DNA from 4 places in the Gordonia sp. AC31 genome. Region 2 is predicted to be linked to each of the others. Evidence: riboswitches for the same ligand, from Rfam matches in the RefSeq annotation. Region 2 holds a riboswitch; each other region holds the start of a gene.
The links. Region 2 has a riboswitch for thiamine pyrophosphate ahead of Q9R39_RS19500 (TenA family protein). Riboswitches for the same ligand answer to the same signal wherever they lie in the genome.
Positions count from the first base shown of each region.

Region 1: linked by a shared signal. The riboswitch ahead of thiO (glycine oxidase ThiO) and the one ahead of Q9R39_RS19500 (TenA family protein) in region 2 are both predicted to bind thiamine pyrophosphate.
Region 3: linked by a shared signal. The riboswitch ahead of Q9R39_RS23085 (3-oxoacyl-ACP reductase) and the one ahead of Q9R39_RS19500 (TenA family protein) in region 2 are both predicted to bind thiamine pyrophosphate.
Region 4: linked by a shared signal. The riboswitch ahead of thiC (phosphomethylpyrimidine synthase ThiC) and the one ahead of Q9R39_RS19500 (TenA family protein) in region 2 are both predicted to bind thiamine pyrophosphate.

Region 1 is NZ_JAUZVK010000007.1:220,832-227,808, forward strand. It holds gene Q9R39_RS11220 (hypothetical protein) at 1-932, opposite strand, end outside; gene Q9R39_RS11225 (NUDIX hydrolase) at 1,281-1,763, shown strand; gene Q9R39_RS11230 (hypothetical protein) at 1,790-2,173, opposite strand; gene thiE (thiamine phosphate synthase) at 2,490-3,200, opposite strand; TPP riboswitch at 3,248-3,359, shown strand; gene thiO (glycine oxidase ThiO) at 3,355-4,419, shown strand; gene thiS (sulfur carrier protein ThiS) at 4,416-4,628, shown strand; gene Q9R39_RS11250 (thiazole synthase) at 4,687-5,475, shown strand; gene Q9R39_RS11255 (ABC transporter ATP-binding protein) at 5,547-6,530, shown strand; gene Q9R39_RS11260 (ABC transporter permease) at 6,527-6,977, shown strand, end outside.
Region 2 is NZ_JAUZVK010000019.1:26,632-33,608, forward strand. It holds gene Q9R39_RS19485 (ABC transporter ATP-binding protein) at 1-533, opposite strand, end outside; gene Q9R39_RS19490 (ABC transporter permease) at 526-1,320, opposite strand; gene Q9R39_RS19495 (ABC transporter substrate-binding protein) at 1,295-2,320, opposite strand; gene Q9R39_RS19500 (TenA family protein) at 2,317-3,027, opposite strand; TPP riboswitch at 3,015-3,109, opposite strand; tRNA gene Q9R39_RS19505 (tRNA-Tyr) at 3,265-3,345, shown strand; tRNA gene Q9R39_RS19510 (tRNA-Thr) at 3,463-3,535, shown strand; tRNA gene Q9R39_RS19515 (tRNA-Met) at 3,557-3,630, shown strand; gene rpmG (50S ribosomal protein L33) at 3,724-3,891, shown strand; gene Q9R39_RS19525 (fused (3R)-hydroxyacyl-ACP dehydratase subunits HadA/HadB) at 3,986-5,083, shown strand; tRNA gene Q9R39_RS19530 (tRNA-Trp) at 5,330-5,402, shown strand; gene secE (preprotein translocase subunit SecE) at 5,442-5,915, shown strand; gene nusG (transcription termination/antitermination protein NusG) at 5,986-6,864, shown strand; gene rplK (50S ribosomal protein L11) at 6,940-6,977, shown strand, end outside.
Region 3 is NZ_JAUZVK010000036.1:11,950-18,926, reverse strand. It holds gene Q9R39_RS23115 (hypothetical protein) at 1-401, shown strand, start outside; gene Q9R39_RS23110 (hypothetical protein) at 416-616, opposite strand; gene Q9R39_RS23105 (hypothetical protein) at 783-1,145, opposite strand; gene Q9R39_RS23100 (hypothetical protein) at 1,360-1,494, opposite strand; gene Q9R39_RS23095 (IS256 family transposase) at 1,625-2,980, shown strand; gene Q9R39_RS23090 (SRPBCC family protein) at 3,114-3,590, shown strand; TPP riboswitch at 3,671-3,768, shown strand; gene Q9R39_RS23085 (3-oxoacyl-ACP reductase) at 3,880-4,662, shown strand; gene Q9R39_RS23080 (hypothetical protein) at 4,789-5,148, shown strand; gene Q9R39_RS23075 (hypothetical protein) at 5,150-5,620, shown strand; gene Q9R39_RS23070 (hypothetical protein) at 5,793-6,017, opposite strand; gene Q9R39_RS23065 (SDR family oxidoreductase) at 6,136-6,977, shown strand, end outside.
Region 4 is NZ_JAUZVK010000013.1:92,396-99,372, reverse strand. It holds gene Q9R39_RS16355 (LLM class flavin-dependent oxidoreductase) at 1-313, opposite strand, end outside; gene Q9R39_RS16350 (SHOCT domain-containing protein) at 503-892, shown strand; gene thiD (bifunctional hydroxymethylpyrimidine kinase/phosphomethylpyrimidine kinase) at 981-1,901, opposite strand; gene thiC (phosphomethylpyrimidine synthase ThiC) at 1,901-3,589, opposite strand; TPP riboswitch at 3,581-3,695, opposite strand; gene Q9R39_RS16335 (GNAT family N-acetyltransferase) at 3,906-4,253, shown strand; gene Q9R39_RS16330 ((2,3-dihydroxybenzoyl)adenylate synthase) at 4,420-6,090, opposite strand; gene Q9R39_RS16325 (salicylate synthase) at 6,248-6,977, shown strand, end outside.

The DNA.
Region 1 (6,977 bases), on a different contig from region 2:
CCCTCGGTGCGGGCGTCGCTGGTGGCGGCCACCGACATCAGACCGGAGGCGAGCAACCACAGGGTCCCGACGCTGAGGGCGAAGATGGCCGCCACGATGCCGATGTTGAACCGCCGCCGGGTCCGCCGCGCCAGGTAGCGCGACGTCAGGACAAGCGCGGCGAGCAGGAACAGCAGCGGCGCGTACACGGTCCAGGGTGGACGGGTGAGGGTCTGCTGGGGGTCGGCGATGGCCATCGATCGCCGTTCGTAGAGGCGCTGGGCGGCCGGGAGGATCTGGTCCTGCATCATCGACGACGCCTGGCCGAGATACGCCGATCCCACCGGGTTGCCGAGCCGGTTGTTCGTCCGCGCCGTCTCGATGAGTCCGCTGTAGACCGGGATCGAGGTGGACAGGGTCTCGAGATCGGCGCTGACCGCCTGCTCGGCTCGGTCCGACACCATGCCGGAACCGGGTTCGCTGGAGGTACCGGTGGCCAGGATCAGCGACGACGACGCCGTCGCGAGCGCGTCGGAGTAGCGCTGCCGCAGATCGGGGGTCTCCAGTCCGCCGGAGATGAAGGCCGCGTTCGCCGACGCATCGGCGATCGACAGCGAGCTGTAGAGAACCTGCGCGGCCTCGGCGAGCGGTTCGGTCCGATCGATGAGGCGCTGCAGGGTCTGGGTGCGGTCCTCCAGGACCGTCGAGGCGTACAGGCCGGTGCTCAGACAGCCGAGCGCCAGGATTCCGCAGATGATGATCAGCTTGCCGGGGGTCGTGACGGCGAAGTGGCGCAGGGTCTGGAACGGGGACTGGGCGCGTTCCCGGGCGGTGGCGACGAGTTCGCGTCGGTCGGCGAGCACCTGGCGGATCGGGGGTGAGGCCTGTGCCGGACGGATCGTGCGACCGCCACGCGTCAGCGCCGTCCGCACGGAGGACGCGTCGCCGGTCACCTACCTGATCCCTTCTCAAACGCTGGATCGTCTCCGGTGCGGTCCTACGGTCACCGGTTCCCCGTTCCGGATTCGCGTGACCGGGCGATCAACGTCAGGGTTGTGTCATCTGGGTCATCGTTCACCGGGTCGTGCGTGTTTCACCCTATGTCATCGTGCCGGGTTCCTCCCGAGTCGACCGGCGCCGCGCCGCCGACCTCGGCGGTTCGCGCGTGCCGGGTGCTCGCCGACGGCACCTCGAGGTTCCGAGCCGCGATGAGAGGGCTTCGCGGTCTCCCTGGCAGGTGTTGCGCATCTCACTTACGGTGGAGGCACCCGGTCGGGGCGACCGGGATGCGAGGAGGCGTGGTGCGCGGCGACGGCGACGGCTGGGTGATCGATCCCGACGGTTCTCGATACTGGGGTATCCACGGCGCGGCAGGTCTGCTGCTGCGGGCGCCGCTGCCGGACGGATCGACCGGGGTGCTCCTCCAACACCGCGCCGCGTGGTCGCATCAGGGCGGCACGTGGGCGCTGCCCGGCGGGGCCCGCGACTCGCACGAGGGTGCCATCGACACCGCGATCCGCGAGGCCGAGGAGGAAGCCGGGATCACCGCCGACGACCTGCGCGTCGTCGCAGCGGTCGTCACCCTCGAGGCGCCCGGCGGATGGACCTACACGACGGTCATCGCCGAGACGGACTCGCCGGTCCGCACGGTCGCCAACTTCGAATCCACGGAACTGCGATGGGTCGACGAGAAGCGCGTCGATCAACTCCCACTGCACCCCGCGTTCGGAGTCGCGTGGCCCGTCCTCCGCGACCGGATCGCGATGCTCGATCCGCAGAGCTGAGGCCCCGTTCCCTGAGGAGCCCGGGGTCACACCCCGGCGCGGTCGGACTCCAGCAGTCGGTTCGCCCCGGCGACCAGCGCGTGGACGTTCGCCTCGTCGCTGCTCGCGCCCTCACCGACGGCCCAGGCCTGCCGGCCGTCGTGCTCGCACAGCAGGAACGTCGTGACCATGCCGTCGACGACCCGCTGGTGCAGCCGGACGATCTGAACCGGGGCGCCGACGTCGTAGAGGATCGAGGTCATCGCACCGACGGGGCCGGCGGCGACGGCGCTGCGGGACATGATGCGGTCGGCGATCGCGAGCGTCGCGCGGCACTCGACCAGGTCGCCCGAGTACGGGACGGCAGAGAAGGAGCCCAGCCGGATCGTGCCGCCACGGGAGTACTCGTCGGTGAATTCCTGCCAGGTCATCCCGGCGGCCTCCTCGTGCATCCCAGGGGGAAGCGGGCGGCCGAAACGTGCGGCGAACTGGTCGCCGTCGTGCCGGTCGTCGCGCTCGGTCCACGAACAGGATCGACGAGGTAGATGAAGAGGGTGCATCTCGAAAACCGATTTCGGTCGAAGAACGGATGACCGACTGGAGAGCGCAACCGACCCGCAGCGGGGGGTCGGTCAGATTCAGACCCCGCTGCGGCGGGTTACGAGAACGCTCGTGATGCACAACATGATCGGTCCACCATAGACCCGCGACACCGACCGGGCAAACGTGTTTCCGCCAGGGGAACCGCTAGAGCATCCCGGCGAGGTCGGTGGCTGCGGCGGCCGGGTCATCGGCCGCGGTGATGGCCCGCACGACGACGATGCGCCGCGCCCCGAGCGCGGTGACCTCCCCGACGCGGCCGGCGTCGATTCCGCCGATGGCGAACCACGGCTTGGCTGATTGTGTTGCGGCAGTGGAGGACACGAGGTCGAGGCCGGCGGCGGCGCGGCCCGGTTTGGTGGGGGTGGTCCAGCACGGACCGACGCAGAAGTAGTCGACGTCGTCGTCGGCGATCGCGGCGGCAGCCTGCTCGGGGTCGTGGGTCGAGGCGCCGATGACGACGTCCGGTCCGACGATCCGGCGGGCCGCCGACGGCGACAGGTCGCCCTGTCCGACGTGCAGGACATCGGCCCCGGAGAGCGCCGCGATGTCGGCGCGGTCGTTGACCGCCAGCAGGGCACCGTGCGCGTCGGCGACCGTCCGCATGCCCGCGAGGATCTCGAGTTCCTCGCCCGCCTCCAGGGTCCCGAATTCGCGCTCGCCCGGCGAGTTCTTGTCGCGCAGCTGCACGATGTCGACGCCGCCCGCGAGCGCCGCGTCGACGAAGTCGAGCAGATCACCGCGTTCGCGCCGGGCGTCGGTGCACAGGTACAGGCGGGCCGTGGAGAGCCGCCGGCGACGGTCCGTCGCGGAGCCGGGGTCCGTCGACGCGGAGCTGGTGCGGTTCGGGGTCGTCACGCCGACCAGGCTAACCGGACCCCCGACGCCCCGGCGTAGGGTGGATCGCACGAACACACGGGAGTCCGGATCGGCCGGGCTGAGAGTGCGGACAGATTCCGCTGACCGTCGAACCTGATCCGGGTCATTCCGGCGAAGGAAGGTGATTCCCAGCGTGGATTCCCCACCGCAGCGCCCTGCCCACCGCGCCCTGACGGTCGTCGGGGGCGGTGTCATCGGGCTGACCTGTGCGCTCACCGCGGCCGACGCCGGATGGCGGGTTCGCGTCCTCGACGCCGGCACCGACGAGCGCGCGTCCTGGGTCGCCGGCGGCATGCTCGGTTCACTCGGCGAGGGTCATCCCGGCGAGGACGCGTCCCTGGCCCTGTCGGTCGAATCGGTCCGGCTGTGGCCGGCGCTCGTGAAGCGGCTCGACGACCCGGGTGTCGTCACCGCCACCGACTCGCTGTTCGTCGCGGCCTCGGCCACCGACATCGAATACCTGCGGCATCTCGCCGATTTCGTCTGGGCCGGGCAGCCCGCCACCGATGCCGCGCTGCAGTCGGTGACCGGCCGCGACATCCGGACCCTGGAACCGTCGCTGAGCTCTCGACTGGTCGGTGGCTACCGCGCGGTCGGCGAGTGGTCCGTCGACAACCGGCGGCTGCTCGAGGCGTTGCGCGCCGCCGCGACGTCGGCGGGTGCCGAGTTGGTCTCCGCGCGCGTCGAATCCCTGGCCGACCTCGACGACCTCGGTTCCGACACCCAGATCCTGCTCGCCGCTGGACTGGGCACCGCGGCCCTCTGGCCGGGTGTGGACCTGCATGCGGCGAAGGGGGAGATCCTCCGCCTGCACCGCACGCGCTGGTCGGTGCCGCCGCCCGGTCACGTCGTCCGGGCACGCCTCCACGGGCGGGCCGTGTACCTGGTGCCGCGCGAGGACGGAGTCGTCGTCGGCGCCACCCAGTACGAGGCCGAGGGGACGGCCGACCGCGCGCCGCAGGCCGGCGGGGTCGCGGATCTGCTCGCCGACGCGATCGAGGTCTTCCCCGGGCTGCGGACCTACGAACTGACCGAAGCGGGGGCCGGTCTGCGGCCGTGCACCGCGGACGGATTGCCGATCGTCACCCGTGTGGACACACGAACGGTCGTGGCGACCGGGCACGGGCGCAACGGGATCGTCCTCGCCCCGGGCACCGCCGCCCGCGTGTTGTCGATTCTGGAAGGAGCAGAGGAATGAGTATCACCGCCAGCATCACCGTCAACGGCAAGAGCGTCGACGTCGGCGCCGACACGTCGGTGCGCGACGTCGTCACCGGGCTGGGGTTGCCGGACCGGGGGATCGCGGTCGCGGTGGACGGCGCGGTCGTCCCGCGCGGCCGCTGGGACCGGCACACGATGACCGACGGTGCCGTCGTCGAGATCGTCACGGCGGTGCAGGGTGGCTGACCTCGCCGATCTGAAGCCCGACGCCTCGCGGACCGAGCAGAAGTCCGGCGACGAGACGATCCCGGATGCGGACCATCTGCGCATCGCCGGTCGCGACTTCTCGTCGCGACTCATCACCGGTACCGGCGGCGCGTCGAATCTCGCGACCCTGGAACGCGCGCTGGTCGCGTCGGGGACCGAGCTGACCACCGTCGCGGTTCGGCGCGTCGACGCGGCCTCGGGCACCGGGGTCTTCGATCTGCTGCGCCGGCTCGACATCGCCGTCCTGCCCAACACCGCGGGCTGTCACACCACCGCCGAGGCGGTCCTGACCGCCCAGCTGGCGCGCGAGGCGTTCGAGACCGACTGGGTGAAGCTCGAGGTGGTCGCCGACGAACGCACCCTGATGCCCGACGCCATCGAACTCGTCGACGCCGCGGCCGCACTGGTGGCCGACGGTTTCGTCGTGCTGGCCTACACCAACGACGATCCGGTCCTGGCCGCGCGACTCGCCGATCTCGGGGTGGCGGCGGTGATGCCCCTCGGATCGCCCATCGGGACCGGACTCGGAATCCTCAACCCGCACAACATCGAGATGATCGTCGACGACTGCCACACCCGCTTCGACGACCCGCTGCCGGTCATTCTCGACGCGGGCATCGGCACGGCGAGCGACGCGGCCCTGGCGATGGAACTCGGTTGCGACGGCGTGCTTCTGGCCACCGCCGTGACCCGGGCGGAGAACCCTGAACTGATGGCGACGGCGATGCGGCACGCGGTGACCGCGGGCCGCCTGGCCGCGCGTGCGGGCCGGATCCCCAAGCGTTTCTGGGCGCACGCGTCCTCACCCGGGCGCGACCGGGACTGACCCGCGGTCCCGCGGCAGGCCGTCCGAATGACAGACCGGGCCGCTCGGGGTTCGGCGGCTATGGTCGAGTCGTGTTGCAGGTAGCGAATCTGACGAAGGACTTCGGCGGTCAACGCGCGGTCGACGACCTCACCTTCGAGGTGGGGCCGGGACGGGTCACCGGTTTCCTGGGCCCCAACGGTGCGGGTAAGTCGACGACCATGCGGATGATGCTCGGACTCGACCGTTCGACATCGGGCACGGCGACGATCAACGGGCAGCGCTACCGGGACCTCGAGCATCCGCTGCGGCAGGTCGGTGCGCTGCTCGACGCCCGGTGGGTGCATCCCAATCGCAGTGCGCGGTCCCACTTGCGGTGGCTCGCGGCGAGCAACCGGATCCCGGCCGCCCGCGTCGACGAGGTGCTCGAGACGGTCGGGCTCACCTCGGTGGCCAAGAAGCGCGCCGGCGGCTTCTCGCTCGGTATGTCGCAGCGGCTCGGGCTGGCGGGTGCCCTGATCGGCGACCCGCACACACTGCTGTTCGACGAGCCGGTCAACGGCCTCGACCCGGAGGGCATCGTGTGGATCCGCGGGTTCATGCGCAAGCTCGCCGCGGAGGGGCGGACGGTGTTGGTGTCGAGCCATCTGCTCACCGAGATGTCGCTCACCGCAGACCATCTCGTCGTCATCGGGCGGGGCCGGCTGATCGCCGACTGTTCGGTGGCGGAGTTCACCGGGCGGGCACGGCAGTCGGTGCGGGTGCGCGGCCCGCAGCTCGAACAGTTGCATGCCGCGCTCGCGTCGGCGGGGCTGAATCCCGCGCCGGGTGACCCGGATGCCCACGGGCGCCCGGTGATGCGCGTGCCGGACACCACGACCGATCGGGTCGGCGACCTCGCCGCCGCCGCGGGCATCACCCTGCACGAACTCGCCGCCGAGTCGGCGTCACTGGAAGAGGTCTTCATGTCGATGACGGCGCACGCCGTCGACTACACCGCCGTCGACAACCGCGCCGTCCACGACCCCGACGCCCACAACCGGGCCGTCGGGAACCACGGGGGAGTGAACCGGTGATCGCCGCGATCAACGCCGAACGGATCAAACTCGCCAGCACCCGGTCGCCGTACTGGTGCCTCGGCGTCGTCGTGGTGCTGGGCCTGGGCTTCGCGGTGCTGCTCGGCGCCATCGCCGGCGGTTCCTACGGCAGTCCCGGTGAGACCGACACCCTGACCGACGACTTCCTGCTCGGCGTCAACCAGTTCGGGGTCGCGGTGCTCGCGATCATGGCGATCCTGGGCGTCACCACCGAATATCGCTTCGGCACGATCCGACCGACGTTCGCGGCGATCCCGCGTCGGCCACAGGTCCTCCTCGCGAAAGCGGTCGTGTTCGGCGGACTCTCGTTCGCGGTGGTGGCCATCGTGTCCGTCGTCGCGGTCGTGGCGGCGCAGGTGCTCGCCGGCGTCGGAGTCTCGCTGACCGGACCCGAGACCGTCCGGCATCTCTGGGGGACGCCGGTTT
Region 2 (6,977 bases):
GTGAGTGAGTCGAGGGCGCCGAACGGCTCATCGAGCAGCACCAGGTCGCGATTCGAGACGACGGTGCGCAGGAGTGCGGCGCGCTGTCGCATCCCGCCGGACAGCTGGAACGGGCGGGCGTCTTCGAATCCGGCGAGTCCGAAGGCGGGGAAGAGGTCCGCGGCCCGGCGTCGGGCCTCCTTCGTCGGCACGCCCTGCACCTGGAGGCCGAGGATGGTGTTGTCCAGCACGGTGCGCCACGGGAACAGCAGGTCCTTCTGTGGCATGTACGCGCAGTGTCCGGCGACGGCGGGTTCGGAGCCGACGGACGCGCTGCCGGAATCGGGGACGTCGAGTCCGGCCAGCAGGCCGAAGACGGTGCTCTTGCCGCATCCGCTGGGCCCGATGACGGAGACGAACTCGCCGGGCTCGGCGGTGAACGACACCCCGTCGAGGACCTCCCGGCGAGGTTGTCCGCGTCCGGGTCGGGGAAAGGACTTGGTGAGCCGGTCGACGACCAGTCGGTGGTCCGGGACCAGCCGGTGGTCAGTCATGGTGGTTCCGGTCCTCGGCGCGGGCCCAGGGCGCGACGACCCGCTCGACGGCGAAGGTGAGCAGGTACAGCGTGACGCTCAGGAGCGCGGTCACCAGCACCGCCGCGAGCACCAGGTCCGTGCGGAACGAGTTCTTCTGCAGGCTCATGTAGATGCCGAGGCCCTGGGTGGCGCCGACGTACTCGGCGAACACGGCGCCCACCACCGCATAGGTGATGCCGATCCGCAACGCGGTGAAGAACCTCGGTAGCGCGGACGGGAGCCGCACGTACCGGAAGACCTGGCCGCGGGTCGCCCCCATGCTGCGCATCAGCGCGCCGGCCTCGCGGTCGGTGGCGGCGAATCCCTCGATCAGGCCGATCGCCACCGGAAAGAACGTGACCAGGGCGATGACCAGCACCTTCGGGAGCAGGCCGAAGCCGAACCAGATGATCATCAGCGGTGCGATCGCGATGATCGGCAGGGTCTGGGAGGCGACGAACAACGGCACGAACGCCCGTCGCAGCGCCGGCGAGAAATCGACGACGATGGCCAGCAGCCAGGCCAGGACCAATGAAACCGTGAACCCGATCAGGGTCACCTGCAGCGTCGCCGCGGCGTGCACCCCGATCTCCGCGCGGTGCGACCAACCCTGCGCGACGACGCGCGACGGCGACGGCAGCACCTGCGGCCGGATTCCGCTGACGTCGACGTAGACCTGCCAGACCGCCACCAGGACGACCACCGCGACGAGCGCGGGCGCGATGCGACGCAGGCCGGTGCTACCGAGGGGTGTCGAGGTAGTCATTGGTGAAGTACGTCGACCAGTCCGGCTCGGTCGTGAGCGGCGCCCCGTCCGGGCCGGTCAGCAGACCACTGCGGTACAGGAACCCGGAGTTCCCGGCCCACTGTTCGAGCGTCTGTCGCCCGACCCGGCCGTCGGCGTCCTTCATGTACTGACCGGCCAGCATGCGCTGGCTCTGGAACACCAACTGCTCGTCGTTGAACGCACCGGGGTTGGCGGCGAGGAGGTCGCGGGCCGCCGCGTCCGGGTCGTCGGCCGCCGCCTGGTAACCGCGCTGCAGCGCCGTCACGAAGGCCGCCGCGCGGTCCGGGTTGTCCGCCAGCCAGTCCTCGTTGGCGTCGACGACGATCGCGTATGCCTCCGGGAATCCGAAGTCGGTGTAGTGGAAGTACCTCATCGGGGTTCCGCGATGTTCGGCCTCGATGCCCTCCCACGCGAGATAGGAGACGGTGAAGTCGGCCTGACCGGAGTAGACCGCCTCGTAAGCCGAGGTCCCGAGGGTCACCGAGGTGAACTCGCCGGTGCCGCCGTCGTTTCGGATCACCTGCTCGAGGGTCTTCTCCTCGCCCGGGTCGCCGAAACCGGCGTATGTCTTCCCGTCGAGGTCCTTCGGGCTCGTGATGTCGCGGCGGTCGGCGCGGACACCGATGCCGGTGGCCCACTTCTGCAGCGGCGCGAACACGGAGATGGTCTGCGCGCCCGATGCCCGCGAGAAGGTCGACGAGTTGTGGGTGCTGATACCGAACTCGGCGTTGCCCGCGTCCACGATGGTGTCCACGGCGGTGTTGTTGTACGGCAGGATCTCGACGTCGAGTCCGGCCTCCTCGAACCAGCCGCGCTGCTGCGCCACGAACAATCCCGTGTGGTTGGTGTTCGGGGACCAGTCGAGCGCGAATCGGATGGTGCCGTCCGAATCGGCGCCCGAACCGCATGCGGTGATCGCCGACGACGCGACGACCGCGGCGGCGAGCACGGTGAGGAGGCGGCGCGCGCGGGCGCTCATGCGGCGGGCCACGGCTGCGGGTTCAGCGCGGTGTCCCAGAACAGAAGCTCGAACCGGGTGGCGACGGTGAACGCCGTGGCCATCGCGGCCCGCTCCCGCTCGCCGGCGTGCGCCGCGGCCTCGTCCACGAGTTCCCTTGCCCGCGAGGCGGATTCCTGGAACTCCGGGGCGTCGTAGGTGGTCACCCACTGCGCGTAGGGGTGGTTCGGGTCGGCGGCGAGTACCTGGGCCGCACTCGCGGCCAGGGCCCGGCCGACTTCCGCGTAGATCCAGAAGCAGGGCAGGGCCGCGGCGGCGCCGACCGCATACGACTCGGTCGCGGCGACGGCGGTCAGATAGGACACGTACCCCAGGCACGCCGGCGACGGCTCGGGTTCGCCCTCACGCGGAGGCAGCTGGCCGCCGTTGAGCAGGTCGCCGTGCAGCGCCGACTCGACGGTGGCCGCGGTGGCCGACGAGTTCGCCCAGAACCCCGCGGTCTGCGGGTCGGGGGACTTCGACGCCAGGATGGCGAGGGCCTTCGCGTACCCGGCCAGGTACAGCGAGTCCTGCTCCATGTAGGTGCGGAACACCTCCAGTGGCAGCGTCCCGTCGCCGAGCCGCCGCAGGAACTCGAGGTCGTCGATCGCCGTCCGCAACCCCTTCGTCTCCTCCCAGAGGTGGTCGGAGAATCGGCCGGAGACCGGCATGCGCGCATGCACAGACATGACATCCCTTCGTCAGCATTACCTGGACAGGTTCTCGGGTCTCATCTCAGCCCCGCGTCGCGGAGCACCCCGTGTCAGAACGCAGCCACAGTAGCAGGAGTGGGGGTCGCAGTGGGACGCCTGTGCCACGACCGTGTCCCGGCCTGTTGACCAGCCGGTTTGCGCGTTGATGCGGTGTTCGTTGTATTCTTCACGGCGTTGTTCGTACGGCCGTCACGGTGGCCGGAAGAGCGGCACGGCAGGTTGCCCGAGCGGCCAAAGGGAGCGGATTGTAAATCCGTCGCGCAAGCTACATAGGTTCGAATCCTATACCTGCCACAGCGTGGTCCATTCTCGCGAAACTGCTCTACAGACGGTCTCCGACCAGCGATTTGTCTAGCGCAGACGCGAGTGTGTAACCTCGTTAAGGCTCTCGGGCACAACCGCCCGGGGCACGCCCCCTTAGCTCAGTCGGCAGAGCGTTTCCATGGTAAGGAAAAGGTCGACGGTTCGATTCCGTCAGGGGGCTCGCTGGACGAGAAGTCCGCGGGGCGGTGTAGCTCAGCTGGTTAGAGCGCACGACTCATAATCGTGAGGTCGAGGGATCGAGTCCCTCCACCGCTACACATCGGGTCCGACCGGAACCGAGCGCAAGGGTCGCAAGCCCTGAGGGAACTTCCGAACCCGACCACGTACCACCCGAAAGAAGGCAATCAAGTGGCCTCCTCAACAGATGTTCGCCCCAAGATCACCTTGGCCTGCGAGGTGTGCAAGCACCGTAACTACATCACGAAGAAGAACCGCCGCAACGATCCCGATCGCCTCGAGATCAAGAAGTTCTGCCCGAACTGCGGCAAGCACCAGGGGCACAAGGAATCGCGCTGACGCCGTCGTCGGCCGTTTCGAAGTACCACCAGCAGCGGGCTGCCTCTCGATGAGGCAGCCCGTCTTGCTGTGTCGGCCGAAGGAGTAGAGCTCAATGTCACAGGTAAGCGGAGCCGAGATCCAGGATCCTCCGGACGAGGCGTCGAACGGTGGCGCGAAGCCGACCCCCGACGAGATCGCCGCCCACACCCAGAGCCTTGTCGGCTTCCATTACACGGTCGACGACTATTACGAGATCGGCCGCGAGGAGATCCGTAAGCACGCGATGGCGGTGCAGGATGCGCACCCGACCCACTGGAGCGAGGAGGGCGCCCGGGCCTTCGGTCACGACCGCCTGATCGCCGCGCCGACCTACGTGTCGGTGCTCGGGATCATCGCCCAGCGCAAGCTCTTCGAAGACGTCGTCACCGGCTACGACATGTGGCAGATCATGCAGACCGACCAGCGGCTGGTCTACCACCAGCCGATGAAGGTCGGGGACCGCCTGATCTGCGACGTCTCGCTCGAGTCGTTCCGGCACGTGAGCAGTCCCGAGATGATCGACCTGATGGTCACCAAGAACGTCATCTGGAACCAGCACGACGAGCCGGTCATGACCACGTGGACCTCCCTGGCCGCGCGTCCCGGTATGGACGTCGACCCCGAACTCGAGGCGTCCCTCGACCACGTGATGATCAAGGTCGACGCCATCGGCGAGTCCGGGCACACCGTCGAGCCGAAGGCGGGTCGCTACGACCTCCCCGACCCGACGCAGTCGCCGGGCGCCTTCGGTGCCGTCGACTTCGACACGCTCACGGTGGGTCAGGAACTCACGCCCAAGCGCTACCTGCTGACGCGCGGCAATCTCGCGAACTATGCGGGCGTGGCCGGCGACCCCAACCCGATCCACTTCTCCGACCACGTCGTGAAAGCGGCCGGCATGGACGACGTCGTCGCGCACGGCATGCAGACGATGGGGCTCGGCGCAAGCTTCGTCTCCGAGTTCATCGGCGACCCGGCGGCCTTCTGCGAGTACAACGTGCGCTTCACCAGCCCGGTGTACGTCCCGGCCGACGACAGCGCGGCCGTCGACTTCACCGGCAAGGTGAAGTCGCTCGATCCCGCAACTCGTCGCGGGACCATCGCGATCACCGCCAAGCAGGGTGACCGCCGGATCTTCGGACGCGCGCAGGCCGTCATCCAGTTCAACTGATCGACCGGCCGCGAGCCGTTCCGGCGGCTCACGGACGGGTGGCGTGTACGGTCGTCGGGGGAGCGGAGGCGAGCCCGTTTTGGGTCCACCGCCCCGGTGATCTACACTGAAGTGTCTGATTGATTCAGACTTGCGCGCTACCCATAGGGTGGCGCGTTGGTTTTGTCGGCGACGAAACGTCGACGGGCCGCGAGGTCGGATCGAGAAGGACGGCAACGCCGACCACTCCGGTGGCGGGCGTCGCAAAGGGGCGTAGCTCAATTGGCAGAGCAGCGGTCTCCAAAACCGCAGGTTGCAGGTTCAAGTCCTGTCGCCCCTGCCCTGGTGAAGGGCACACGCTGACGAGAGGACCGCGAAGTTGAGCAAGCGAGACCGGGCCGCCCGCGCCAAAGACGCCGCAGAGGGTTCTGCGGCCGATTCGGCCGCGGCTGAGCTCGACGGTCGCGACGAGGCCACCGACGCGGGTACGGACGACGACACGTCGACCGGAACCGCGAAGGAGCTGCGTCCGTCCGGTAAGCGCTCGGCTCGCGGACGTCGCTCGGCGGCGGGTGCAACCGACGGTGACGCCGACTCCGACACGGGGTCCGTCGCCGTCAAGGAACGCAAGACCAAGAAGAAGGCGTCTGCCGAGGAGAGCCGGAATCCGTTCGTACGGATCTGGGTCTTCCTGACGCAGGTCGTCGCCGAGCTGAAGAAGGTCATCTGGCCGACGCGGCGCGAGATGATCACCTACACGATCGTCGTGCTCGTGTTCGTCATCGTGATGACCGCGTTCATTGCCGGCCTCGACCTCGCCTTCGCCAAGGGCGTGCTCTGGTTGTTCGGCTGACCCACGCGGTGGGCTCGGCCGGCGACGAGAAACACGACCGCCAGATGAACCATAAGGAGCGTGGGCTGCAGTGAGCACCCCGGAGAACGAACTCGCCTCGACCGACTCCGTCGACGCGGCTGCTGCCGACGTCGATGCTGTCGACGCGGCCGTGACCGACGCGGTGGACACCGAGGGTGACGCGGTCGCCGACGACGTGGTCGTCGAGGGTGACGAGGCCCCCGCCGAGGACACCGTCTCCGAGGATGCCGACGAGGTCCCGGTTGACGAGGCCGCCGCTGACGAGGCCCCTGTCGAAGAGGCCCTGGTTGAAGAGGCGGAGGTCGATCCGGTCGAGGAACTGCGCAAGCAGCTCCGGCGCGCGCCCGGCGACTGGTACGTGATCCACAGCTATGCCGGTTACGAGAACAAGGTCAAGGCCAACCTCGAGACCCGCGTGCAGAATCTCGACGTCGGCGACTACATCTTCCAGGTCGAGGTGCCGACCGAAGAGGTCACCGAGATCAAGAACGGCCAGCCCAAGAAGGTCAACCGCAAGGTGCTGCCGGGCTACATCCTCGTCCGCATGGAGCTCAACGACGAGTCGTGGGGCGCCGTGCGCAACACGCCGGGTGTCACCGGCTTCGTCGGGATGACCAGCAAGCCGTCGCCGCTCTCGCTCAACGAGGTGCTGCAGTTCCTGATGCCGCGGACCGAGGCCAAGAAGCCCGCCGCGTCGCGCGGTGCCGCTGCCGAGGGCGTGGAGGCCGCAGCTGCCGCCGCGTCGAACGTCATCGAGGTCGACTTCGAGGTCGGCGAGTCGGTCACCGTCATGGACGGCCCGTTCGCCACGCTGCCCGCGTCGATCAGCGAGGTCAACGCCGAGCAGCGCAAGGTCAAGGTCCTCGTGTCGATCTTCGGTCGCGAGACGCCGGTCGAGCTCGGGTTCAACCAGGTCGAGAAGATCTAGGGCCGGACCACCAACCCAGAACTTTCACGTCTCCAGCGGGCGTGAATTCGCAAGGAAACAAGCAAGGAACAGAAGATGCCTCCCAAGAAGAAGAAGCTCGCCGGGATCATCAA
Region 3 (6,977 bases), on a different contig from region 2:
AGTTTCGTGCTGAGACGACGTCGTTCATCGATGCCGAGTTCAGCAGCTCAAGTACGTCCTTCAGGGCCGCCAGCTTCAACGGCGCCGGTGCGAGCTTCCGTCACGCCAAGTTCGCAAGCGACACCACAACCTTCGCGCTCGTCAAGTTTGAGACAACCAGGCTCTGCGAGTTCGTCGACCCAGCCGCTTGGAAGAGCATGGTGTTCGACTGGGACGACGACCTAAGCAAGAAACCTGACAGTGTCACACCCGCTAAGTGGCCACCGCTCGCGAGTGACCCAGACGACGCCGCCGAAGAGAAACTGCGGGAGAACGGCTCCGGGGGTCGGGCCGGACGCATGGCACGTGGGTTGACGGTGGCTCAAAGGCTACGAGGGCGATTGGCCGCGAAACGCCGATGACCATGCTCCACTGCTCACTTGCGGTCTTTCCACCGCTCGTTCGCTGATTGGCGGGTCATGCCGGAGGCCGCGCCGATGTCGGCCCACGAGCGGCCCAGCCGGCAGGCCTTGGACGCCGCGGCGTCGAGTGGCGCGTCGGCAGCCCTACGGGCATCCGCGGCAGCCCGGATCTCGTCGACGACATCGATCGGGTCGAGATATTCGCGCTGCCACACCGCTCGTGCGGCCTCCGCGACCTCAGGCCCGCGGTGTTGATTGTTCTTCGCTCCGCAAATCTCTGTTAGGCAGTCTATTTGAGGATGAGTCCTACAATGATCCCGACGGTGAAGGCGATGAGTGGGTAGGTGATGAGATATCCGACCCATCCGGTGAATAAACGTTTCATGGGGTTGTTCCGGTTGGGGTTTTGATGGTCGAGTTGAACCATTGTTGTTCGATGGTGGTGAACTCGGTGTGTAGGTTCTGCCAGTCGACGGCTTGTGAGGTCGAGGTCAGTATGGACAGGTAGGCGTTGCCGGTATCGGTGGTGTAGGACAGTTGTGACCGCCGAATGTGTAGCTGCTGGCCGTGGTGGAAGTATGTGCCTTCGTCCTGACTGAGCGCCCCGGCGAGAGTGACGCTGTGCGACAGGATGGTTGGGGTGTCAAGCGTGGCGATGTCGCGTGCGGTGCCGACCTCGCCGAGGTGTAGGGGTGGGGTTCTGCCCAGGTCGAAGTACTGGATCGCCACGTTGGGCAGGAACATCGGGGCCGGGTTGTGCGGGCGGATCAGGATGCGGCTTGTCCTCAACGAGATGGTCTTCGCGTTGTCTGCCTCGATCCACGGATGCGGCGCTGCGAACGCGAGTTCCCCGGTGGCTTGGCGCAGGAGTGCGGGATGATTTGAACGGTCTATGGCGTACTCAACGGCTGCTATCACTTCGTGCTCCTTGGCCGGCAGCGTGCTGGCTTATGTGCCGTCACAGGATGACCCCTAGGTAACAGCCTACGGCGAAGGCGAGACCGGACGGCGCCATGTGCAGCGGCCCGTAGACGAGGAACTCCAGTGTTCCTCCGTCGAGATAGGTGCGCGAGCGTCCGTTGACAGGATCCACCCCGTGGGATTCCACCCATGAGGGTCGGTCGCGTGACACGCTGTGGCGTGGTCTGGCCCGTTTTGTTCTCGATGAGTGGGCGTGTCAGATGGTCTGTGTGAGTTGATCCGGAGGAGGAATCATGAACGCTATGGCTGTTGACGACCACGACGCTACGGATGTATCAGATGCTGCTGGGCTTCGCCGGGAGGTGTTCTCGGATGCGCTGATTGATCACGTACTCGCCGAGACCCGTTCGCGAGGGTTGGAGTTGACTGGCAAGGACGGCTTTTTGAACGAGATGCTCAAGGCCGTCCTTGAGCGGGGCATGGGCGCCGAGCTGACCGAGCATCTGGGCCGCGATGCCCACGCCCGTGGCGGGGACGGAAACCACCGCAACGGCACTTCGCGCAAGACCGTGGCCACCGAGGTCGGCCCGGTGGAACTGGATCAGCCCCGCGATCGGCAGGGCTCGTTCGCCTCCCAGCTCGTCCCGAAGGGCGCCCGCCGGCTCGGCGGGCTGGAGGACCAGATCATCTCGCTGTACGCCGGCGGAATGACCGTCCGGGAGATCGAGCACCACCTCGCGCGGACCCTGGGGGTGGAGCTGTCGCACGAGTCCATCGCCAACGTCACCGACGCGGTCCTGGACGAAGTCGCGGCCTGGCAGCACCGCCCGTTGGAGGCGTTCTACCCGGTGGTGTTCCTGGACGCGATCCACATCAAGATCCGCGATGGAGCCCACGTGAAGACCCGCGCTGCCCACATCGCGGTCGGGGTCGATCTTGAGGGCGTCAAGCACGTGCTCGGCATCTGGGTGCAGGCCAAGGAAGGCGCGGCGTTCTGGGCCAGCGTGTGCGCCGAACTGGCCAATCGCGGCGTCAAAGACGTCCTGATCGTGGCCTGCGACGGGCTGACCGGACTGTCCGAGGCGATTGCCGCGACCTGGCCTTTCGCCGAGGTGCAGACCTGCGTGGTGCACCTGATCCGGGCCTCGATGCGGTTCGTGTCCTACAGCGACCGCAAGAACGTGGCCAAGGCACTCAAGCCGATCTACACCGCCGCCAACACCGAGGCCGCCAGAGCCGCACTGGAGGCCTTCGCCGAATCGCCGCTGGGCGCCAAGTACCCCACCGCCGTCAGGTCGTGGGAGGCCGCCTGGGAGCGGTTCATCCCGTTCCTGGCCTTCGGCCCAGCCACACGCAAGCTGATCTACACCACGAACTCGATCGAGTCGCTGAACTACCAGCTGCGCAAGATCACCAAGAACCGCGGGCACTTCCCCAGCGATGCCGCCGCGATCAAGCTGCTATGGCTAGCCATACGCAACATCGAGGACCGACGAGACCGAGAACGCGCCAAGGACGCTCAACGCCGAGCAGACGGCCACGCAGGCCCCCGGAAATCGATCCCCAGACTCGTCGAAGGCGCCACCATCCACGGTTGGCGAGCCGCACTGGCCGAACTCGCACTGGCCTACCCGGAACGCTTCGACCCCCACATGTGACAGACATCACTAACCAAAACTCACACAATTATCTTGAAAGGCTCCGTGATGTCGGAGCGCGGTCGTACGGTGGGGTGAATCGCATCCGAGCTCGCCGCCAGGCCGAGTCCGACCGGAAAGGTCCCACCTCCCCATGACCGCCATCAGCACAATCGACCGCGGACCGCGCGTGGTCGCCCGCAGCGTGACCGTGAACGCGCCCGCCGACGAACTGTTCGCCCTCGTCAACGACCCTCGCAAGCACGGACTCGTCGACGGGTCCGGAACGGTCCGCGACAACGTCCAGGGGCCGGCCACCCTGCACCCCGGCGCCAAGTTCACCACCGCGATGCGCATGTACGGCGTGCCGTACCGCACCACCTGCACGGTCACCGAGCACCGTGACACCCCGGCGGAGAAGGTGATCGAGTGGGCGAACCCCGCAGGGGCCCGGTGGCGCTGGGAGTTCACCCCGGCGGGGGACGGAAAGACGACGGTCGTCGAGAGCTTCGACAACCGGCCGTCCAAGCTCGGCAGGTTCTACGAGATCGTGGGGGTGTCCAAGCAGAACGCGGCGGGCATCACCGAGACGCTGTCGAAGCTGGCGGCCAGGTACGAGACCGCGGGATGACCACGCACTGACTCGCACCGACACGCGTTTTGCGGATCGACGTGGGGACCGCGCGCCGCGACGGCCGGTGATCTATGGTGGTCCGCGACACGGGGTGCTGCCCATCCGGGCGGCTGAGATCACACCCGTCGAACCTGATCTGGGTAGTTCCAGCGAAGGAATGTCGATACAGCACTCGCGTCCACCACAACGGTGGTCTCGGTGCCGTCGCCGATCGGACGCGCCCTGCGTTGCCGAGGAGCGGAGCCGCATCGCCACCCTCGCCGGGAACACCGGGAAGTGAGTGGCAGTGGATATCGGCAACAGCGTGCGGATCGACGAGCAGGTCGTCCTCGTCACCGGCGGCGCCCGCGGGCTCGGCGCGGACATCAGTCGCGCCTTCTCCAGAGAGGGCGCTCTCGTCGTCGTCAACTATCACCGCAGCGAGTCGGCCGCCGCCGACCTCGTCCGTGAGCTCGGCGAGGACCGCACCGTCGCACTCCGCGCCGACGTCACCGACGACGACGAAGTGCACGCCCTCGTCGACGCCGCCCGTCGCCACTTCGGCGCGCCCGTCACCACGGTCGTCAACAACGCACTGGTCGACTTCGAGTTCAACGGAGACGCCCGCCCGCGACCGGAGACGCTGACCTGGCACGACTTCGACTCGCAACTGCGCGGTGCCGTCAAGGCGACCCTCGCCACGACCCAGGCGACGCTTCCGGGCATGCGGGAGGCCGGCTTCGGACGGATCGTGAACATCGGCACCAATTTGTTCCAGCACCCCGTCGTGCCGTACCACGACTACACCGCCGCCAAGGCCGCCGCGCTGTCGCTGACCCGGACCCTCGCCACCGATCTGGGGCCGGACGGCATCACGGTGAACATGGTCTCCGGCGGTCTGCTGCGCACCACCGCCGCGAGCGCCGCCACGCCTGCAGAGGTGTTCGACCTCATCGCGTCGGGGACGCCGCTGCGCCGCGCGATCACGCCGGCCGAACTCGCCGACGCGGTGCTGTTCTTCGCCTCCCCGTGGGCGCGGGCCGTGACCGGGCAGAACCTCATCGTGGACGGGGGACTGGTCAAGGGGTGAGGCGCGGCGGCGCCGATCGCACCGAGGGCGCGCCCTCGCACCCGCGCGCCCTCGTGCCCGCGCGCCCTCGCGCCCTCACACGTGCGCGCCCTTGCCGGTGCAGGTCGGGTGGGGGAGGCTGGAGTCATGCAGTTCCCCTCGGTGGTCTTCTCGCGGACGGCCGAGGGCCGCCGGATCGCCGAGGCCGAGGCCGCTGTCGCCGAACTCGACCAGCGCCTCGCGGAATGGGACGAGCAACGAGCCCTCCTGGCCGCCGACGATCTCGGCAGCGACCCGCACCGGGACGTCCCGCGAACCTGGCCCGCCGTCGCCGAGTCCGCGGCCTCCGCCGCCGGGCGTCTCGCGGCTCCGCTGTCACCGGCGGCGCTGGAGGCCGAACGCTCCGAACTCCGATGGTCGGGCGTGGGCAAACTGATCGGGGCCGGCCTCTCGGCGGCGGTGCTCCTGGCTGTCCCGCTGACGCTCGTCCTCAACGCGGTGATCTGACGTGCCGCTGATCCTCGCGCTGGTGGTGTTCGCGGTCCTCGCCGGTGTGGTCGCGTGGATCGCGTCGACCGGATGGCTCGTGCGCTCCGGACTGGAGGACCTCGCCCGCCACCGTCGGCTCAGCCGGGGGACCGACCCGGCGCAGCTCACCGCCGAGCGCGCCGTCGACACCGCGCGGCGCACCCACGCGCTGGCCTCCGAGGCGCTCGCCGCGACCCTCGACCGCTGGTATGAACTCCGCTCCACGCTCGGCATCGGCACCCCGCTCGAAGCCGAGTACCCCGCCGTGAGGGACGCCCTCGACGGCGACCCCGCGTTCGCCCGCCTACTGGAGCGGGCGAACGACGCCCTGGTCGACAGCACCACCGACCGTCCGAGCAGAGTGGCCGACCTTCTCGCAGAGGCCGCCCGCCTGGACGCGCTGACGCTGGCCGTGCGCGACCGCATCTATCGGGCGAGACGCGCGCCGTGACCGGGCAGAACCTCATCGTGGACGGGACTGGTCAAGGGGTGAGCCTGTCAGGTCCTCCGAAATCCGCTACTCCGCCTCGGAATCCGCTACTCCCGTGGAGGTAGCGGATCCGCAGGCGGAGTAGCGGATGTCGAGCTGGGCGGGTCGACTGCCCGTCGTGCCGGGTCTCGGATCAGGGGGTGCCGGTGCCCTCGTCGGCGGCGGGGGAGGTGTTGGTGCCGCCGTCGTTGATCTCGAAGCGGGTCCACTTGCCGTCCATGTCTACCTCCATGGCGTACCCGAGCGCGTCGTCGGGGACCTCGACCGTCTTGAACCAGTCGTACGCCTTGGTGTCGTCAGCGAACTCCTTCTCCTCGATGACGTTCTGGTCGGGGTCCACTACGCGGTAACGGGGCATGCTTGCTCCTTCGAATCGATGGAATCCGGTCGTATCCGCAGTGTGGGTGATCCGGCGTCATCTCGCATCCGGTCAGGACGCGTACGGTCGGAATCCCCGACGTCTCAGGAGGCCTGCCGTGACCACCGATCCCAACGCCCAGCCGCTCGTCGACCCCACCACAAAGTACGAGGTCGACATCCCGATGCAGTCCCAGCCGGTGCCGGGGCTCGCATCCGAGCTCGAGCCGCCGGCCGATCACGGTGAGAGGTCCTACATCGGTCACGGCAGACTCACCGGCCGCCGTGCGCTCATCACCGGCGGAGACTCGGGTATCGGTCGCGCGGTGGCGATCGCGTACGCACGCGAAGGGGCCGACGTGGCGATCGGATACCTGCCCTCGGAGCAGTCCGATGCGGACGAGGTCGCCCGGTTGGTCCGTGAGGCCGGCCGCACCTGCGTCCTGCTGCCGGGCGACGTCGGAGACGAAGAGGTGGCGCGGGGGATCGTCCGTGACGCCGTGGCCGGGCTCGGGGGCATCGACGTGCTGGTGCTCAACGCCGCCCGGCAGACCTACGTCGAGAACCTCGAGGACCTGAGCTCCGAGCAGTGGGCGGAGACCATGAACGTCAATATCTCGGCGCCGTTCTGGATGATGCAGGAGGCGCTCGGTCATCTGCAGCCGGGGGCGAGCGTCATCTTCACCTCGTCGGTTCAGGCGTACACCCCGTCGCCGGGCTTGGTGGACTACGCGACCTCCCGGGCCGCGGTCAACACGATGTCCAAGGCGCTGGCGCAGCAGCTCGCGCCGCGAGGGATCCGCGTGAACGCCGTCGCGCCGGGCCCGTTCTGGACCGCGCTGCAGGTGACGGGCGGGCAGAAGCCGGAGAAGCTGCCGTACTTCGGGCAGAAGAACCCGCTCGGTCGGCCGGGGCAGCCGGTCGAAATGGCCGGCGCGTACGTGTACCTGGCCTCCGAGGA
Region 4 (6,977 bases), on a different contig from region 2:
AGAACCGCTGGAACACGCGGATCGGATCGTCGGAACTCAGGACGGTGACGGCCGAACCGAGACGCATCCGGGTGGTGCGCGCCGCGATCGCGCCGAGTACGACCTCGGGTGCCGACACCGCGTAGTCGTCGCGGTGATGCTCACCGACACCGAGGAAGTCGACGCCGACCGTGTCGGCGAGGATGGCCTGCTCGAGCAGATCGCGCAGGGTCTGCGACCCGGAGCGCAATGTGCCGTCGGGTTCGGCGGTGATGTCCCCGAACGTGTCGAGACCGAGCTCGATCTTCTCGATACCTACCGGGTGAGATTCCATGTCGCCCTTCGCGAGAGTCAGAGTCGATCGATCCCGGTTCTCGGCTGCCGATCGATACCGCAGTCTCAGGATTTCACGAACTTCTTCAATGTTCGTTGCGCTGACCACCGTAGAGCTGTGACATGCTCAGAGGGAATTCACGGTTCCGGTGCGCCGGGCAGGCTTGCTTCTAGACAAAGGAGACTTCTTATGTGGGATTCGTTCTGGGACTTCATCTGGTACACGATCGTCATCTTCGCGTTCGTGGCCTATCTGATCGTCCTGTGGCACATCATCAGCGACCTGTTCCGCGACAAGGCGGCTTCGGGGTGGGCGAAGGCGGCGTGGGTGGTCTTCCTGATCATCTTCCCGTACATCACCGCCATCGTGTACCTGCTCGCGAAGGGCAAGGGGATGGCCGAGCGTCAGCGTGAGGCGTACAGCGAGGCCAAGCAGGCGTCCGACGAGTACATCCGGTCCGTCGCAGGCACCTCACCGACCCAGCAGATCGCCGACGCGAAGAACCTGCTCGACTCGGGCGCGATCACCCCTCAGGAGTTCGAGCACTTGAAGAGCAAGGCCCTCAGCGGAACCGCCTGACGGTCCCTCGACACAGACAACGCTCCCCTATGGCGCCGGTCGCCGTCGGGGAGCGTTGTCTGTTCTCCGGTTCGGGACCGGCGTCGCGTCAGTCCGCCGACCCGACGCCCACACGCCACAGCGGATTGACCGGACCGTGGCCGGCGCCCAGTGGATACGCGGCCGCCAGGCAGCGGGTCACCCAGTCCTTGCCGAAACCGACCGCCGCGGGAACGTCGTGCCCGTGGGCCAGCGCGCACGCGATCGCGGCGGCGAGGGTGTCGCCGGCGCCGTGGTCGTGCGGGGTGTCGATGCGTTCGTGGCTGAGCTCGATGAACTGGTCGCCGTCGTAGAGCAGATCGGGGGAGTGGTCCGAGGTTCGCAGGTGCCCGCCTTTCACCAGCGCCCAGCGCGGCCCGAGATCGAGCAGTGCCCTGGCCGCGTCGCGCTGCGACGCGGCATCGGTGACCGCGATGCCGGTGATGAGCCGGACCTCGTCCAGGTTCGGTGTCACCACCGTCGCGAGGGGAAACAGGCTGTGCCGCAGGGTGTCGAGTGCCGAGTCGGCGAGCAGCTGGTTGCCGTGCATCGACGCGCACACCGGATCGACCACCAGCGGAACGGATGTGTCCCGGCCGATTCCACTCGTGCGGCACTGCTCGACGATGGCCTCGATGATGGGCGCCGACGCGAGCATCCCGGTCTTCGCCGCGGCCACACCGATGTCACCGGACACGGAGTCGATCTGCGCCGCCACGGTCTGCGGTGAGATCTCCTCGAACCCGCTCACGCCCACCGAGTTCTGGACCGTCACCGCGGTCACCGCGACACACCCGTGCACCCCGAGCAGGGCGAAGGTGCGCATGTCTGCCTGTATTCCCGCGCCCCCGCCGGAGTCCGAACCCGCGATCGTCAGGACCCGTACCGGGGCCGTTCCGGGCGGTGACAGCGGGAGTCCCGTGTAGGCCTGTTCGTCGACCGTGCGCTGATTCGCGTCGACTGTGCGTCGTCGTGCGTCGTCTGTGCGCATCAGGCGCCGCCGGTCGTCTGGAGCGGGAGGTACACGCGGTTACCGGCCTCGGCGAACTCGGCCGACTTCGCGGCCATGCCCTCGGCGATAGTCCGGTCGATGTCGTCCGCGGTGACGAGACCGTGCTCCTCGGCGTAGGCGCGGACGTCCGCCGAGATCCGCATCGAGCAGAACTTGGGTCCGCACATCGAGCAGAAGTGGGCGGTCTTCGCGGGCTCGGCGGGCAGCGTCTCGTCGTGGTATGCGCGCGCGGTGTCGGGGTCGAGGGCGAGATTGAACTGGTCGGTCCAGCGGAACTCGAAGCGCGCCTTGCTCAGTGCGTCGTCGCGTTCCTGTGCCCGCGGGTGGCCTTTGGCCAGGTCGGCCGAGTGCGCCGCGATCTTATACGTGATCACGCCGACCTTGACGTCGTCGCGGTCCGGAAGTCCTAGATGCTCTTTCGGAGTCACGTAGCACAGCATCGCGGTGCCGGCCTGAGCGATCATCGCCGCGCCGATGGCCGAGGTGATGTGGTCGTAGGCCGGCGCGATGTCGGTGGCGAGCGGACCCAGGGTGTAGAAGGGGGCCTCCTCGCACAACTCCTCCTCCAGGCGCACGTTCTCGGCGATCTTGTGCATCGGGACGTGCCCGGGGCCTTCGATCATGACCTGCACACCATGCGATTTGGCGATCGCGGTCAGCTCGCCGAGAGTGCGGAGTTCGGCGAACTGGGCCTCGTCGTTCGCGTCGGCGATCGATCCGGGGCGCAAGCCGTCGCCGAGGGAGAACGTGATGTCGTAGCGGCGGAAGATCTTGCACAACTCGTCGAAGTGCGTGTACAGGAATGACTCCCGGTGGTGCGCGAGACACCAGGCCGCCATGATCGAACCGCCGCGCGAGACGATGCCCGTCACCCGCTTCGCGGTCAGCGGAACGTAGCGCAGCAGGACACCGGCATGCACGGTCATGTAGTCGACACCCTGCTCGGCCTGCTCGATCACGGTGTCGCGATACAGTTCCCAGGTCAGCGAGGCGGGATCGCCGTTGACCTTCTCCAGCGCCTGGTAGATCGGAACCGTCCCCACGGGGACCGGCGAGTTGCGCATGATCCACTCGCGGGTGGTGTGGATGTCGGCGCCGGTCGAGAGATCCATGATCGTGTCGGCGCCCCAGCGGGTGGCCCACACCATCTTCTCGACCTCGTCGGAGATCGAGCTGCGCACCGCCGAATTACCGATGTTCGCATTGACTTTGACCGCGAAGTTCTTGCCTATGATCATCGGTTCGGACTCCGGATGCCGGTGGTTCGCCGGGATGACCGCTCGCCCGATCGCCACCTCCGACCGGACCAGTTCGGGGTCGATGCCCTCTCGGGCGGCGATGAACCGCATCTCTTCGGTGATGATCCCGGCCCGCGCCCAAGCTAGCTGGGTGCTCGCGCCGTCGACCGGTTCCGGGCGGCGCCAGTTGTCGCGGGTGGGGGCGAGGCCCTTCTCGACGTCGATGCGCGCCGTCGGATCGGTGTACGGACCCGAGGTGTCGTAGACGTCGAGGTGTTCGCCGTTGGTGAGGTGGATACGACGCTGCGGGACGCGCAGGTCGCCGACCGTGAGGTAGTGCTTGGTGCTGCCCTCGATCGGACCGAGGGTCAGGAACCCTGAGTCGGCGGGTGCGCTGCCGTCGCGAGTCGCGGATACACGTGTGCCCATGGCTTGTCTCCCTACGCCGGCATTACCCGGACAGGTTCGAGCGGTCGGCGACCGCCCGTCGCCATCTCAGCCCTCGGTCATCGTGAGAGCCCCCGCGGTGTAGTTGTCGTGCGTCCGCCACCCTACAGCGCGGAGTTCGTTCGGGTCGTAGGGGTGCGCGCGACCGTCTCGATGTGCGACGACCGGACGATCGGGGTCATCAGTTACGGTTCCGTAAGGTACCGTGTGACCCGGATCACAAGCGGGGCCTATGCCGAGGTTCGGACGGCACATGTCAGTGGTCCGATGTCCACGATCAAGAGGTGAGGAGGGTCGGGTGCTACGCAAGCATCGTCAGCGACCACCACAGTCGGCGAAGTCGATCCTGCAGCAGATCTCGCAGGTGGTGCACAATCCCGACCGCGACCGGTTCGAGCTGTGGGTCGCCGGCGACCTGGTCGGCGTGCTCGGCTATTCGACCGAGACGGTCGACGGTCAGACCACCATCACCGTCCTACACACCGTGCTCTACGACGAGTACACCGGACATGGTCTCGCCACCCGACTCACCCGCACCGTCGTGCACTTCACCCGCGAGCAGGGCGCCCGCCTGCGGCCCGTGTGCACCTTCACCAAGCACTATCTCGACGGCCATCCCGGGATCGTGACCCTCGCGCCGGTGTGATCCGAAGGTAAGCCTCGGCGGCTCCGGAACATTCCTCGCCGGACCCTTCGAGGCTCGTCGCTATCGCTCCTCGCACCTCAGGGAGCAGGGGTTATGCGCTTCCTTGGGATTATGGTGCGGTGGTCGCGCTCCTCGCGCCGGTGTGAGGAGCGGGCTCCGACTCGGCTCAGCCTGCCGACGGCTCCGACAGCAGTGTCTCGCGGAGCACCTTTTTGTCGATCTTGCCTACTGCGGTGACCGGGAGCGTGCGCACGACGCGGACCACGTCGGGCAGTTTGAAGGAGGCGAGTCCGCGGTCGGCGAGGAAGGTGCGGATCGCGGCCAGCTCGAGTGGTCGGGCCGGGGGGTGTTCGTGCGAGAGCACGACTGCCGCACAGATCTTCTCACCGAGCGCGTCGTCGGGCAGCCCGACCACCGCGACCTGCCGGACCGAATCGTGGGCGAGGAGGTTCTCCTCGACGTCGTCGGCGGCGACGTTCTCCCCGGCGCGCACGATGGTGTCCTTGATGCGGCCGGTCACGGCCAGGTGCCCCGACGGCAGCCGGGTGACCTTGTCCCCGGACCGGTAGAAGCCGTCCGGCGTGAAGGACTTCTCGTTGTGCGCCGTGGCGCGGTAGTAACCGCGGATCGTGTAGGGCCCCCGCACCAGCAGTTCACCTTCTTCCCCGTCGGGGACATCGGCTCCGCCCTCGTCGACGACCCGCACCTCGTCGAGCTCCGACATCGGTGCCCCTTGCACTTGGTGCACCAAGTCACGCGGGTCGTCGGTCCGGGTGTAGCAGATCAGCCCCTCGGCCATGCCGAAGACCTGCTGGACGACGGGGCCGAGGGCCGCGTCGAGGGCGACGGCGTCGGACTGTGCCAGCTTGGCGCCGCCCACCTGCAGCAGGCGCAGGGAGCTGATGTCCGCCGGCTCCCACTCGGTCGCCGCGCACCAGAGTTGCGCGAGCGCGGGGACGAGCGCGGTCACCGTGACGCGGTGCCGCTCGATGAGGTCGAAAGTGTTGTCCGGACTGGGGTTGTCGGCTAAGACGACGTGGCCGCCCGCACCGAAGACGCCCAGGATTCCCGGGCAGCACAGCGGAAAGTTGTGCGCGGCCGGCAGGGCGACGAGGTAGGTGTCGTCGGCGGTGAGGCCGGCGACGTCCGCGGACAGCCGGGCGTTGAGGTCGTAGTCGTCGTGCGTGCGCGCGATGAGTTTCGGCAGTCCGGTGGTGCCCCCCGACACGAGGAACAGGGCGGGTAGCCCGGCGTCGGGGGCAGCCGGGAGCTCGACCGAGGCGGGGTCGGCGTCGGGGAGCGGTGTGAATCGACCAGGTTCGCCGGAGATGAAGACCTGCGCGACGTCGGGCACCCGTGACTGCAGCTCGGTCGCGAGCTCGCGATAGTCGAACCCCCGGCGGCCGTCCTCACCGATGTAGGCGACCGCGCCGGCACCGGCTGCGAGATGGGCGATCTCGGTGATCCGGTGCGCGGGCAGCGTCATCACCGGAACGACACCCGCGCGTAGGAGGCCGTACAGGGTGACCGCGAAGTCGAGGGAGTTGTTCAGCTGCAACACGACCCGTTGCGTCGGCCGCAGTCCGGCCGCGACGAAACCGGCGGCACGACGGAGGGTGGCGTCGCGGAACTCGGCATAGGTGAGCGTGCGCGGCCCGTCGGTGGAGGCGTCGGTCAGCGCAGGGGAGTCGGGAGTTCGCTCGGCGGCCAGATCGAGGCCGGCGAACAACGGGCGGTCGAGGAAGACGCCGGCGTCGCGGTACTTCTGTGCCTGTGCGTCGGTGTGGGGAGCGAAACCGTCGAGCAGATCGGTCGCGGGGTCGAGATGCGTCGGCATGAGTTCATTCAAACACAGGCAGGATAGGGTAACCTTACCGGTCGATGCAGGGCGGGAGGCCGGCTGTCGACCCGCGGGGGATTGTTTGATTAGGCTGCCCTAAGATTCCCTATGATCATCGGTGCTCGAGTGCATCACGACCGGAGGAACGAAGGACATGTCGCTGACAACCGAATCGCACGCCGCGCAGTTCGTCGACCTGCTCGCGCCGGCCTCGCCGCTGAGCGAGTCCGATGCCGCGCGGATCACGGCGGCCTGGGCCGGCTCCGGCGAATTCGGCGACCATGTCGTCTACGAGCGCGACCGGCGCTGGACCTTCGCGGCGGGTGTCCGCGCCCGCGTGGTGATCACACGCAGTGAGGTCATCGTCGACGATCAGGGCGACCGCACGACGACGCCCTGGCGCGGCGACCCCGCCGACGCGCTCGCCGCCGCGACCGCGTCGCTGTCGATTTCCGACTGGCGCGTCTACGGCTGGGTCGGTTTCGACTTCTGCGCCCCGTATCACGGCATCCTCGAGCGCGTTCCCGAGGACACGGTGCTGGCGCACCTCATCGTTCCCGAGTTCGAGGCGACTGTCGATGCCGACGGGGTCGACACCGGGTCGCTCGACGCCGAGCGTGCCGGTCGTCTCCTCGAGATCGCCTCGCGAGCAACCGTTCCCGGCGAGTCGCGGCCGGTGGACGTGCAGTCCGACCCGGACGACTACCGCGGCCGTGTGGCCACCGCTGTCGCCGAGATCGAAGCCGGGCGGTACCAGAAGGTGATCCTCTCGCGTGCCGTCGACATCCCGTTCGACGTCGACATCCCTGCCACCTACGCCCGCGGCCGCGCCGACAACAACCCCGCCCGGAGCTACCTGCTCTCGCTCGGTGACCTGCAGGCGG